2 regions of the Mesorhizobium sp. M0894 genome follow, and region 2 is predicted to be linked to the other one. Evidence: predicted binding sites of a transcription regulator. Region 2 holds the regulator's gene; the other holds the start of a gene.

Evidence for each region. Region 2 encodes LexA, which represses DNA repair genes until DNA is damaged. Its sites were predicted from a motif close to TGTTCNNNNTGTGTTCNG; they were not measured.
Region 1: NKH91_RS09735 (ATP-dependent helicase) is a predicted target of LexA. The motif match lies at 4,225-4,242, and genes of this name have one in related genera.

The regions. Positions count from the first base shown of each region.
Region 1 is NZ_JAMYOG010000004.1:110,220-117,460, reverse strand. Features, by position in the region: gene NKH91_RS09750 (EamA family transporter) at 1-609, shown strand, start outside; gene NKH91_RS09745 (dienelactone hydrolase family protein) at 610-1,503, opposite strand; gene NKH91_RS09740 (glucose/quinate/shikimate family membrane-bound PQQ-dependent dehydrogenase) at 1,721-4,033, opposite strand; gene NKH91_RS09735 (ATP-dependent helicase) at 4,284-7,091, shown strand; gene NKH91_RS09730 (ABC transporter permease) at 7,101-7,241, opposite strand, start outside.
Region 2 is NZ_JAMYOG010000002.1:300,953-308,193, reverse strand. Features, by position in the region: gene gltA (citrate synthase) at 1-775, opposite strand, end outside; gene gltX (glutamate--tRNA ligase) at 955-2,376, opposite strand; gene NKH91_RS04790 (ComEC/Rec2 family competence protein) at 2,473-4,938, shown strand; gene lexA (transcriptional repressor LexA) at 4,932-5,663, opposite strand; gene kynU (kynureninase) at 6,135-7,241, shown strand, end outside.

The DNA.
Region 1 (7,241 bases), on a different contig from region 2:
AATTGCTCGTTTTACCTGGCGCTCGACCGGCTGCCGATCTCGCTGGTAGCGGCGATCGAATTCGTCGGCACCATCGGCGTCGCGCTTGTCGGCCTCAGAAGCCCGCGCAATCTCGCCGCCCTTGCAATCGCCGTCGCCGGCACCTTGCTGCTCATCGACGTCAAATGGTCGAGCGATCCTGTCGGCCTGTTCTGGGCCTTCCTCAATGGCGCGCTGTTCGTCTTCTATATCGTGCTCGGCCACCGCGTCGCGCGCGCCGACGCTGGCGATGGCATCGCCGGGCTGGGTGCCGCCATGGCGGTCGCCCTTCTCGTCGTTCTGCCGATCGGTCTTGCCGATGCGCTGCCGGCGTTCTCGACGCCGCCGCTGCTGCTTGCGGCGGTCGGTGTCGGCATCTGCTCGTCGGTCATTCCCTATATTTGCGACCAGCTTGCCATGTCGCGGCTGCCGCGCTCCAGTTTCGCGCTGATGCTGTCATTGCTTCCGGTTACCGCGACGTTGATCGGCGTCATCGTGCTGCGGCAGGTGCCGAGCCTCACCGACTGCCTCGGCATCGCGCTGGTGGTGGCCGGCGTCGCCCTTCACAAACCGGCGCTGGCGCCCGCCTGATCAGGCCAACTTCTCCTTGAGGAAAGCGATCGTCCGCCCCCAGGCGAGGTCAGCCGCCTTCTTGTCGTAACGGGCCGCCGATGTGTCGTTGTTGAAGGCATGGTTGGCGCCTTCATAGACATAGACCGAATATTCGATATGGGCCGCGTCGAGTTCCTTCTTGAAGGCGTCGATGCCGGCATTGGTGCGGGTGTCGAGCCCGGCATAATGCAGCATGAGCGGCGCCTTGATCTTCGGCACGTCCTCGGCCTTCGGCTGCATGCCGTAATAGGCAACGGCGGCTGCAAGATCCGGCGCGTTGACGGCCAGCATGTTCACCGTGCCGCCGCCCCAGCAGAAGCCGACGGCGCCGACCTTGCCGTTGCCGTCCTTGTGGCCTTTGAGGTAGGCGACCGTTGCGACGGCATTGGTGGCGACCTGTGCTGGATCGAGCTGGGAAAACAGGTCACGTGCCCTGTTTTCATCGGCCGGCGTGCCGCCGAGCGGTGTCATGAAGTCCGGGGCAAGCGCCACGAACCCCTCCAGCGCCACGCGCCGCGCCACGTCGCGAATATGCGGGTTGAGCCCCCGGTTTTCGTGCACGACGATGACCGTGCCCAGCTTGCCGGTCTGACCCGCCGGCTTGACCAGATAACCCTTCATCTCGCCGCCGCTGCCTGGATAGCTGATGTCCTCGCCTTTCACGCGCGGATCGTTTTCCGCGACGATTGCCGCCTGGGCCGAATTCGCCGCCAGCAGCGGCGAGATCGCGGCCGCTGCCGCACCCGACCCGGCAAGCCTGGTCAACTGCTCCATGAAGCGCCGCCGGTCGAGCGTCAGATGCGTGTATTCATCATAGGCATCGATCATCGCCTGGGTAATGACAGGCTTGGCGGGGCCGGCAGGTGTTGTCATGGCGCGCTCCTAGGTCTTCGGCCCCCGGCAGCAACATAGGGTCGAAGCCTGGCTGGTCCAGTCACGGCTGAGTGAGGGCTGCCATAAGTCTCTGCACGATGGCCTTGATGCCGCGTTGGTCCAGCAGGCCGAGACAGCCGCCGGCCCGCAGCTGACCAACGAGGTACTTGCATCGGTACCCGACCTGAAAGGGCATCTCGGGCTCTGAGGAACTTCTCTATTTCGGCAGCGTATAGGCCATCACATAATCGCCCGGCTTGGTGCCGACCGAGCCGTGGCCGCCGGCAACGATGACGACGAACTGGCGTCCGTCGGCTACCGTGTAGGTCATCGGTGTCGACTGCCCGCCGGCAGGCAGCCGCGCCTGCCAGAGCTGTTTGCCGGTCGTCAGGTCATAAGCGCGCACATAGTCGTCGACCGCCGCACCGAGAAAGGCGACGCCGCCGGCAGTGATCATCGGCCCGCCAATGCCCGGCACGCCGACCTTGAACGGCAGCGGCAGCGGCGTCATGTCGTAGACGGTGCCGTTGCGATGCTTGTAGACGATCTTGCCGGTCCGAAGGTCGGCGCCGGCCACATAGCCCCACGGAGGCGCCTGGCAGGGAATGCCGAGCGGCGACAGGAATGGCTTCAATATCACTGCGTAAGGCGCACCGTCATTGCGGTTCAGGCCTTGTTCGCTGCCCTTGGTATCGCCCGGCGGCGGCACGTCGGCGCGCGGCACCAATTTGGAGATGAACGCCAGGTATGTCGGCATGCCGAACATCACCTGCCGGACCGGATCGACTGCCACGCCGCCCCAGTTGAAGGTGCCGAAATTGCCGGGATAGATCAGCGAGCCTTGCAGCGACGGCGGCGTATAGCGGCCCTCATACCGCAGCTTCCGAAGCTCGATCCGGCAGGCCAGCTGGTCGAACATGGTGATGCCCCACATATCCGCGCCGGTCAGTGGCTTCGGACTGAAGCTGAGGTCCGAGACCGGCTGCGTCGGCGAGGTATGGTCGCCTTCGATCGCGCCGCCCGGCGCCGGCACTTCCTTGACCGGAACGACCGGCTCGCCGCTGCGCCGGTCGAGCACATAGAGGTCGCCCTGCTTGGTCGGCCCGACCAGCGCCGGCACCACACCACTGGCCGTGGTTATGTCGACCAGCGTCGGCTGCGCCGGCACGTCCATGTCCCAGAGATCGTGATGCACGGTCTGCCGCACCCAGCGCAATTGTCCGGTGTTGAGATCGAGCGCGGTGATCGAGGAAGAGAATTTCTCGTCATTGGCGCTGCGTCCGGCGCCGAGCTGGTCCGGCGTCTTGTTGCCGAGCGGCACATAGAGCAGGCCGAGCTTCTCGTCGGCGCTCGCCGTCGACCACATATTGGGCGAGTTGTTGGTGTAGGTCTGGCCCGGCGGCAGCGGCGTCGTCTGGTCCGGATTGCCGGAATCCCAATTCCATAACAGCGCGCCGGTGTCGGCATCGTAGGCACGGATGACCCCGGACGGCTCCTGCGTCGAATAATTGTCGTTGACCGCGCCGCCGACGATGATCTTGTTGGCGACGATCAGCGGCGCGGAAGTCGAATAGTAATAGCCCGGCTTCGGATATGGCATGTTGGCGAGCAGGTTCAGCGTGCCGCCCTCGGCAAATGTCGGACAGACCTGGCCATTCGCCGCGTCGAGCGCGATCAGCCGGGCGTCCGATGTCGGCAGATAGATGCGCGTGGCGCAGGGCTGGCCGGCGGCGATCTTGGCATCGGCATAGTAAGCCACGCCGCGGCAGGTCTGGTGCTGGCGGTCCTTGTTGAGCTTGACCTGCGGATCGAAGCGCCATTTCTCCTTGCCGCTCGCGGCATCGATGGCGATGGCGAAATTATGCGGCGTGCAGATGTAGAGCGTGTCGGCGATTTTCAGCGGCGTCACCTGATAGGTCGTCTCGCCGATGTCGTCGGGCCCTTTCACGTCGCCGGTGCGATAGGTCCAGGCCGGCTGCAGATTGGCAACGTTTTCGGGGGTGATCTGGTCGAGCGGCGAATAGCGCTGGCCATATTGCGTGCGACCGTAATAGTGCCATTCGCCGGCCGGCACATTGCCGCCGAGTTCGGCCGTCGGCGTCACCTTGTCGGTGTTGAGTTGGCCGGCAATATCCTTTGGGTCCGTCGTCATCGAATAACCGGCGACGCCGAGCGATGCCAGCACCGCGAGGATCAGCGGCGCTCGTCCGTCGGGACCGGTAAGCCCGCGCCGCGCCCATGGCGTCAATAGCCACAGCGCGACAAGCACGATGATGCCGCCGCGCGGGCCGAGCTCCCACCAGTCGAAGCCGGTTTCCCAGACAGCCCAGGCGAGCGTGCCGAGCACGATCGCCGCGTAGAGCCACAGCGCCGTGGATCTGCGCCTGTAGAGCAGCCAGGCAGCGATCAGGAAAGCTATGCCGGCGATGACGTAATACCAGCTGCCGCCCAGCGTCACGAGCCAGATGCCGCCGCCGCCAAGCGCCAGGCCGATGAGGAAAAGGATCAGGGAGGTGATGACCACAGCCAAGACGGTGCTCCTTCGACTGGTGCGCTCCGCGACGCGTCCATGGGCAACCCCGCATTGCGTGCCTGCCCCCACGCAACTTTCTCCGGCCCGCTTCCCCTGTCAAGCAAGCTCGGCGTTTTACGGCGTCGACCCACGGCAAGCTCGGCGTTTTGGTTAGCGGACCCATTCAGATTGTGAGTCTACCGACTGGACAGAACAAAACGGAGACACTTCTGGCCTTTCGCTGCCGAATCACTACATTCGGGGAGAGATGTCCGGCTTTTCGGAAGACATGCCCTTTTTTGACGAACCGAACGCGCGGCCCGTGGCCCCGTCGGGCATCGCCGCGCGCGCCATGGCTGCCCGCAGCAATCAAAACAACGCGCCCGATTATCTCAACGGCCTCAACCCCGAGCAGCGGCTGGCGGTGGAAACCACCGAAGGCCCGGTGCTGGTGCTGGCCGGCGCCGGCACCGGCAAGACGCGCGTCTTGACCACCCGCATCGCCCACATCCTTGCCACCGGCAAGGCCTTCCCTTCGCAGATCCTCGCCGTCACCTTCACCAACAAGGCGGCGCGCGAGATGAAGCAGCGCATCGGCCTGTTGATCGGCGAAGGCAATGTCGAGGGCATGCCGTGGCTCGGCACCTTCCACTCGATTGGCGTGAAGCTGCTGCGCCGACATGCCGAGCTGGCCGGGCTCAAATCCGACTTCACCATTCTCGACACCGACGATGTCGTGCGGCTGATCAAACAGCTCATCCAGGCGGAAGGGCTGGACGACAAGCGCTGGCCGGCCAAGCAGTTCGCCCAGATGATCGACGGCTGGAAGAACAAGGGCCTCGGTCCCGCCGACATCCCCGAGGGCGATGCCCGTGCCTTCGCCAACGGCAAGGGCCGCGAACTCTACAAGGCCTATCAGGAGCGGCTGCAGACGCTGAATGCCTGTGACTTCGGCGATCTCCTATGTCACCCGATCCGCATCTTCCGCGCCAATCCGGACGTGCTGAAGGAATACCACAAGCGCTTCCGCTACATCCTCGTCGACGAGTACCAGGACACCAACACCGCACAGTACATGTGGCTGCGCCTGCTGGCCCAGCGGCCTCAAGGCAAGCCAATCTCCCCCCTCGCGGGGGAGATGTCCGGCAGGACAGAGGGGGGCGCGAAGGATCGCGACGCTTCCAATGGTCCTGGCGGAAACGCTGGCGGGACAGCGCCCCCCTCTGTCGGCTCCGCCGACATCTCCCCCACGAGGGGGGAGATTGGGCGCTCTTCGGCCGAAGGCCGCAAGCCCGACCGGGCGTCGGCCGGCCAGGCCGCCCCCGCGGAGGCCAGCGAGCGAAGCTCGCGCGCGGCCGTGAGCGAAAGCAAAGTTAACATCTGCTGCGTCGGCGACGACGACCAGTCGATCTATGGCTGGCGCGGCGCCGAAGTCGACAACATCCTGCGCTTCGACAAGGATTTCCCCGGCGCCACCATCATCCGGCTGGAGCGCAACTACCGCTCGACCGCGCACATCCTCGGCACCGCCTCGCATCTCATCGCCCACAATGAGGGCCGCTTCGGCAAGACGCTGTTTACCGAGAAGATCGCCGAGGACGACGAGAAGGTGCATGTCCACGCCGCCTGGGATTCCGAGGAGGAGGCCCGCGCCGTCGGCGAGACCATCGAGGCCTACCAGCGCCAGAAGCACAATTTGAACGATATGGCGATTCTCGTCCGCGCGTCTTTCCAGATGCGCGAATTCGAGGACCGCTTCGTCACGCTCGGGCTCAATTACCGCGTCATCGGCGGCCCGCGCTTCTATGAGCGGCTCGAGATTCGCGACGCATTGGCCTTCTTCCGCGTCGTCGCACAAGGCGCCGACGACCTCGCCTTCGAGCGCATCGTCAACGTGCCGAAACGCGGGTTGGGCGAGGCCACCATCCGCCAGGTCCACGACACCGCACGCGCGCTGCGCATCCCGATGCTGGAGGCGGCGGCAAAACTGGCCGAAAGCGACGAGCTGAAGCCGAAGCCGCGTGCCGCACTTCGCGAGGTATCAGCCAATTTCGAGCGCTGGCAAAAGGCTCTCGAAACCACCCCGCACACCGAACTCGCCGAGACCATTTTGGAGGAGAGCGGCTACACCGACATGTGGAAGAACGACCGCTCGGTCGAAGCGCCCGGCCGGCTGGAGAACCTAAAGGAGCTGATACGCTCCATGGAGGAGTATGAATCGCTGCGCTCCTTCCTCGAACATGTCGCGCTGGTGATGGACGCCGAGCAGAACGCTGAGCTCGACGCCGTCAACATCATGACGCTGCATTCGGCCAAGGGCCTCGAATTCGAAACCGTGTTCCTGCCCGGCTGGGAGGAAGGCCTGTTCCCGCACCAGCGTTCCCTCGACGAGGGTGGCCGGTCCGGGCTCGAGGAGGAGCGCCGCCTTGCCTATGTCGGCCTGACCCGCGCCAAGAAGAACCTGCATCTCTGGTTTGTCTCCAACCGCCGCATCCACGGCCTCTGGCAATCGACCATCCCGTCGCGCTTCCTCGACGAGCTGCCGGAAGCCCATGTCGAGGTCGCCGAGAGCGGCAACTCCTATGGCGGCTACGGCAATGCCTATGGTGGCGGCTCGTTCGCTCCCGGTCGTGGCGGCCAGGGGGCTGGAAGACAGAATCCTTATGGGGCGTCGCGCTTCGATAACATCGGTGGCAACAACGGCGCCGAGAAATCCGGCGCCTTCTCCAGCACCTATGCGACACCGGGCTGGCAACGTGCTCAGGCCAACCGCACCGAAGCGACCGACCGCAATTGGGGCACGCGCTCCGGCCACCAGGTCGAGCGCATCGGCTATGGCGAAACCGACTCGGGCTACGGTGCCGGCCGCACCTCGATCAAGGGCCGCACCATCGACGGCGAGCTGGTCGCCAAATCCGTCGCCGACACGCCCTCCCCCTTCAGCGTTGGCGACCGCGTCTTCCACCAGAAATTCGGCAACGGCAACATCTCGGCCATCGAAGGCAACAAGCTGACCATCGACTTCGACAAGGCCGGCCAGAAACGCGTGCTGGACGGGTTTGTCACGGGGGTTTGAGGCCGCCGGTCACCGATACCGCGCTTGGTTCCACTTATGGCCGAGCAGCGACAGGATGATGATCAGCCCGTTGAAGAACTGGACGTAGAAGCCGCTCAGTCCCGCCGCGACGACGCCGGTCTGGATGAAGGACACCGTAACCGCGCCGAT
Region 2 (7,241 bases):
CCGACGAGCCGGCGAGGCGGACGGTCGAGGTCGAGGCGTTTTGCTCGTGGTCGGCGTGCAGGATGAAGATGCGCTCCATGGCGCGCGCCAGCACCGGATTGATCTTGTATTCCTCGCAAGGCACGGCGAAGCACATATGCAGGAAGTTGGCTGCGAAATTCAGTTCGTTCTTCGGATAAATGAACGGCTGGCCGATGTGGTATTTATACGCCATCGCCGCGATCGTCGGCATCTTGGCGATCAGCCGCATAGAGGCGACCATGCGTTGATAAGGGTCCGAGATATCGGTGGAATCGTGATAGAAGGCCGACAGCGCGCCGACCACGCCGCACATCACCGCCATCGGATGCGCATCGCGGCGGAAGCCGGTGAAGAAGCGCGACATCTGCTCATGCACCATGGTGTGGCGCGTCACCCGGTAGTCGAAATCGTCCTTCTGCGCCTTGGTCGGTAGTTCTCCGTAGAGCAAGAGATAGCAGACTTCGAGGAAGTCGCCGTGCTCGGCCAGCTGGTCGATCGGGTAGCCGCGGTGCAAGAGAATACCGGCATCGCCATCGATGAAGGTGATTTCCGATTCGCAGCTCGCCGTCGACGTAAAACCGGGATCGTAGGTAAATACGCCGGTGGTGCTGTAGAGCGAACCGATGTCGATGACATCAGGTCCTACCGAACCACTTCGTATCTTGAATTCATGGGTTTTGCCGTCGAGTTCCAGTTTTGCCGTCGACGCCTGGGTTTTGCCGCCAAATTCCATCTTTGTCGCAGGTTCGGTCATAGCAAACTCCTTTTTGTTTCCTCAGGCCGGCAACGGCAAAATATCTGAACCCAACACGTCAAAAGCGTCGGAATACGCACATTTGCGCCCGCAACTGAATCTGCGCGCCAGATTAGGCCAAGACCCAATGTTGCACTGCGAAACACACCTTTCAATGCCAATCTTCTTGGGCCAGTTTCCTAATCGATTTGATCAGCGATCCGCGCCAGGCTTTCCTCGCGGCCAAGCACGGCCAGCACATCGAAGACGCCGGGCGAGGTGCTTTTGCCGGTGAGCGCGGCGCGCAATGGTTGGGCCACGGCGCCGAGTTTATGGCCGCCGGCCTGCGCATAGTCGCGGATCGCGGCTTCCGCCGAGGCGGCAGACCATTCCGAAACCGTGGCCAGCGCCGCATGAGCGCCCTGCAGGATCGCGCGCGCGTCACCGCTGAGCAGCGCCGCCGCCTTCTCGTCGACCGGCAGCGGCCGCTCGACGAATAGGAATGCAGCCCCTTCAACAAGTTCGACCAGCGTCTTGGCGCGCTCCTTCAGGCCCGGCAAAGCGGCAAGCAATTGGGCCTTGCGTCTGTCGTCGAGGCTAGCTGCGATCGCCGGACCGCCTTCGAGATAGGGCAGAGTGGCGATGAAGATATCGAGCAGCGTCGCGTCGTTCATGCGGCGCATGTGCACGCCGTTCAGCGCCTCGAGCTTGGCGAAGTCGAAACGGGCGGCGCCTTTGTTGACGTCGCCAATGTCGAACCACGCGATCATGTTGGCGATCGACATGATCTCATCGTCGCCGTGGCTCCAGCCAAGCCTCGCCAGATAATTGAGCAGCGCCTCCGGCAGGTAGCCCATGGCGCGATAGGCCTCGACGCCGAGCGCACCGTGACGTTTCGACAGCTTGGCGCCGTCGGCACCGTGGATCAGCGGGATATGCGACATCGACGGCACCTCCCACCCCATGGCATGGTAGATCACCGTCTGGCGGGCGGCGTTGGTCAAATGGTCGTCGCCGCGGATGATGTGGGTGACGCCCATGTCGTGATCGTCGACGACGACGGCATGCATGTAGGTCGGGTTGCCGTCCGAGCGCAGAATAATGAAATCGTCGAGATCCTTGTTGGGAAAGCGCACGTCGCCCTGGACGCGGTCATGCACAACCGTCTCGCCGTCTGTCGGCGCCTTGATGCGGATCGCCCCCTTGGCGCCGGCCGGCGCCTCCGAGGGGTCGCGATCGCGCCAGCGGCCGTCATAGCGGGGAGGCAGCCCCTTGGCCCGTGCGCTCTCGCGCATTGCCTCCAACTCGGCAGGCGTCGCGTAACAATAATAGGCCTTGCCCATGCGAACGAGTTCCTCGGCCACCTCGCGATGGCGCGGCGCACGCTCGAACTGCGACACCGGCTCACCGTCCCATGTCAGGCCAAGCCAGGAAAGCCCGTCGAGGATGGCCGCGGTTGCCGCATCGGTGGAACGCTCGCGGTCGGTGTCCTCGATGCGCAGCAGCATCGTGCCGGCTGTGTGCTTGGCATACAGCCAGTTGAACAGCGCCGTGCGCGCCCCGCCAATATGCAGATAGCCGGTGGGCGAGGGGGCAAAACGGGTGACGACCTTGTCGGGCATGGAACTCTCAGGCAGGCGAAGGAAGTGGGTTTGCGGACTTTCGCGCGTTGCGCGTTCATGTAGCATAGGAGGTCGAGGGCGCAAGGGGCAGACCCGATGGCTGTGCGAGGCCGTGGTGCGGGCGAGGGCGAGGACGTTGGCAGCGGCGTCAGCGAACGCTTGCTGTTTGCCGCGCCCGTGCCTGTCCTGCCGGCACCGGCATTGCTGCCGGTTCCACGCTTTGATGCCCCGTCGCTGCCGGCGAGCGACCCAGCAACGGTTCTCGTGCCCGCGGCCGAGCCCATCGTGCGCCTACGCCGGCGTTTCCGCCTCCCGTCACCGTCCCGTATCCGCAACGGCGTAACCTCGGCGGTCGGCCTGGAGCTCGACCGTGGGGTCGCCTTCCTGCTGGTGCCGGTGTTCCTCGCATGCGGGGTGGTCGTATATTTTGCGCTGGCGGTGGAGCCGGCCTTTCCACAGCCGATCGCAATCGTCGCCTTGGCAGCCCTCTGTGCCGTCGCCTCGCGGTCGTGGCCCAGAACCCGCCTGTGCTTCATGGCGGCGTTGCTCTGCGCGCTTGGCGTGCTTGCCGCCAAGGTCGAGACCTGGCGTGTCGGAACGCATATGCTCGGTTCCGAAATCTCGACGCGCCTCACGGGTCGCGTCGTATCGTTCGAGCCCATGGCGAGCGGCCGCATCAGGCTGACGATCGATGTGATCTCAACCGCCAGGCCGACACTGCGCTACATGCCGGAACGGGTCCGCGTTTCGGCGATGAAAATACCGGCTGAGCTGACCGCCGGTTCCGAGATCGCCGGCTATGTGCGGCTGCTGCCGCCGACCGGGCCGGTGCGGCCCGACAGCTATGATTTCTCCTTCGACAGCTATTTTGCCGGTATCGGCGGCAGCGGCTTTTTTCTCGGCAATCCGAAAGTCGTGTCGTCGGGCAGCATGCCGTTTGCCGCGCGGCTTTCTTCCGCGATCGAAGACGCGCGCGAATCCATCGCCGACCATATCCGCAGCCGCATCGGCGGCGCCGAGGGCGAGATTGCTGCTGCGCTGATCGTCGGCGTGCGCGCTGGCATTCCCGAGGAGATCAACGAAGCGATGCGGCGTACCGGCATCTACCACATCATCTCCATCTCGGGGCTGCATATGGCGTTGGTCGCCGGCACCATTATGGCGCTGCTGCGCGGCGCCTTTGCGCTGTTTCCCGATTTCTCATCGCGACGGCCGGTCAAGAAATACGCGGCGGCCGCCGCGCTTTTTTCGATTGCGGCCTACCTCGTCTTTTCCGGCATTGTGGTGGCGGCCGAACGCAGCTTCATCATGTTGGCGGTGATGCTTATCGCCGTGCTGTTCGACCGGGCCGCGCTCACCATGCGCAACCTGGCGATCTCGGCCATCGCGGTCATTCTGGTGTCGCCGCACGAGGTGGTCGGTCCGAGCTTCCAGATGTCCTTCGCCGCGACGGCGGCCCTTGTCGGCGCCTATGCAGGCTGGTCCGATTACCGCGCCGGCGGGGCCACCACGCCGCCGCCCCGGCGGTCGCCGCTACGCTTTGCCACTAGAAAGGTACTGCTGGGCATGGGCGGCCTGGCGATGACCTCGATCATTGCAGGGAGCGCCACGGCGCTTTTCGCCATATGGCATTTCCAGCGCGTGGCGCCGCTCAGCCTGTTCGCCAATCTGGCCATCATGCCTATTGTCTCACTGGTCGTCATGCCCTTCGCCGTCCTCAGTGCGCTGGCGATGCCGTTCGGCGCGGATGGGCCTTTCCTCTACGTGATGGGCAAGGGGCTGACGGCGATGATCGCCCTGTCCGGGTGGATCTCCGAGCGCTCGCCGATCGATGCGGTCGGGCTGATTTCGCTGAGATCTGTCCTTTTGGTGACGATCGCCCTCGTCATTGCCAGCATGGCGACGACCTGGTTGCGGCTCGTGGCCCTTCCTTTTGCGCTCGCCGGCTTGCTAACGACAACGCAGACGCGCGTACCCGATGTATTGATCTCGGAGGACGCACGGCTCGTCGCGCTGCCGATCGGCAGCGGGGAACTCGCGGTCAACCGGGCACGCCCGAATGAGTTCACCATCGACAACTGGAAACGCGCGCTCACATCAGAGGCTATCGTCGCGCCGGAAACACCTGGAAAGAACGATCCGCAATTCGACATTGCCGATCCGGCCGACTTACCGCCGGGCATGCCGTTCATTTGCACGGACGGTCTCTGCCTTGCCAGGCATCCATCCGGCGCGATCATCGCGCTAGCCAATGACCGCGAAACTGCACGGCCAGCCTGCGCCTTTGCCAGCTTGATCGTCATCGACGACGCCACCGCCCATAATCCCTGCTACTACGACCGGCTGGTCCTCGTCGTCACCAAACGGCAACTGGCGCGCGCGGGAAGTGCGGCCGTCTATTTCGATCCACAAGCGGCAACACGCGCCGAAATCCGCTTCGCCGTCGAAAAATCATACCGGCCCTGGCACGTGCAGCGGAAATTTTCACGCGCGGCGCGGGGCATGCCGCCATACCGCAGAGCCGACAAGCCAAAAGCCGGCGCCAAGGGCGCAGCTCAGTAGCGGCGGATCAGCCCAACGAGCTTGCCCTGCACCTTGACCCTGTCTGGTCCGAAGATGCGCGTCTCGTAGGCCGGATTGGCGGCTTCCAGGGCGATCGAGGCGCCCTTGCGGCGGAACCGCTTCAGCGTCGCTTCTTCCTCGTCGACCAGTGCCACCACGATCTCACCGGGGCTCGCCGTATCGGCATTGCGGATGATCACCGTGTCGCCGTCGAAAATGCCAGCCTCGATCATCGAATCGCCTTTGACCTCGAGCGCATAATGCTCGCCGCCCATGATCATGTCCGGCGGCACCGAGATCGAATGCGTCTGGTGCTGGATGGCATCGATCGGCACACCAGCGGCGATGCGGCCCATCACCGGGATAGACACGGCGGCGACGACATCGTCGTCATTGCCGGCTGCAGGGACGCGCGACGATGTCGGCTTGCCTTGCCGAGGACCTTGCCCAAGACTGCCCTGGATGACACTCGGCGAGAACTTGCGTGCCGCATTGAGGCCGGGGGCGATCGAATCGGGCAGGCGCAGCACCTCCAGCGCACGGGCCCTGTTGGGCAAACGGCGAATGAAGCCGCGCTCCTCCAGCGCCGTAATCAGCCGGTGGATTCCCGATTTGGAAGCCAGGTCGAGCGCTTCCTTCATCTCGTCGAAGGAGGGCGGGATACCGCTTTCCTTCAGCCTTTCGTGGATGAACATAAGCAGTTCGTGTTGTTTGCGTGTCAGCATAGCGACCCCCAACAGAATCAGAAAAACAAACCCAGAACAAACACTATCTGTTCCAGTTGTGTTCCGCAACTGTTTAAAGTTTAATGAATGTGTTAGGGCTCGGGTAACGATACCACTCGCCAAACCGGGACGCTGCATTTTCACCGCCGCGGGCCTCATCGCCTTGATTCTGCTTTCGTTTGCGGCCTCTGGGTTTCCAGAAGGCGGCACTGGTATCGGCCGTCAGCCGGCAAAGGGGCACGGAATTGAAGCCGTATCGACTGTGCGGTTTGGTCAATGCACCGTGAACGAAACGAACTCAAAACGCCAACCTTGGGTTGGCTTGGCTCCTGGTTTCCACCGCATGGTCAGGCAACTTGTCGCCGGTGGAGCCTTGCTGCGCGATACCAGGTAATGGAGAACCGCTCGTGACCGATGGATGCCGTCGATGCGTGTCCGGCGTTGCGGTGAATCTTGGGGAGCAGACAAATCATGACAGGAATTCCCGATCTCGTGGCCATAAGGGCGATGGATGCTGCAGATCCGCTGCGCGCGATGCGGGACCGCTTTGTGCTGCCGCAAGGAGTGATCTATCTCGACGGCAATTCGCTAGGGGCCGCTTCGCGTGCCGCTTTCGATGAATTGAGCAAGGCAGTGACCGAAGAATGGGCGCATGATCTCATCCGCGCCTGGAACACGGCCGGCTGGTTCAACATGCCGCTCGAACTTGGCGACCAGCTCGGGCGCCTGATCGGTGCCGCGGCCGGCCAGACGGTGGTCTGCGACACGACATCGGTCAACATCTACAAGCTGCTGCACGCCGCCATGGCCATGCGGCCGGAGCGGCAGGTCATCGTCGCCGAGGGCGACAGTTTTCCGACAGACCTCTACATGGCTGAGGGTGTGGTTTCGACGCGAAAAGATACGCTGCTGCGCCTCTCGGGGGTCGACGCGCCGAGCATCGAAGAGCTGATCGACGAACGCACCGCCGTGGTGCTGGTCAACCACGTCAACTACAAGTCGGGCGAACTGCGCGACATGCCGGCGCTGACGCGCAGGGCCCAGGAAGCCGGGGCGATGATCGTCTGGGATCTCTGCCACACCGCCGGTGCGATGCCAGTCGAGCTCGACACGGCGAACGCCGATTTTGCCGTTGGCTGCACCTACAAATATCTGAATGGCGGACCGGGCGCGCCTGCCTTCATCTATGCGGCTGAGCGGCATCTTGCCGACATCCAGCAGCCGCTCACCGGCTGGTGGGGCCATGCACGGCCCTTCGCCTTCGAGCCAGGCTATGCGGCCGGCACCGGCATCCGCCGGTTTCTGTGCGGCACCCAGCCGGTCCTGTCTATGCGCACGCTGAAGGGCGCGCTCGACATCTGGAACGATGTCGACATGACGGCGGTGCGCAAGAAGAGCATCGCGCTGGCCGATCTGTTCATCGAGCTTGTCGAGGCAAAGTGCGGCACTTACGGGCTAACGCTCGAAAGCACGCGCGACGGGGAAAAACGCGGCAGCCAGATTTCATTCATGCACGAGCATGGCTACCAGATCATGCGCGCGCTGATCGAACGTGGCGTGATCGGCGATTTTCGCGCG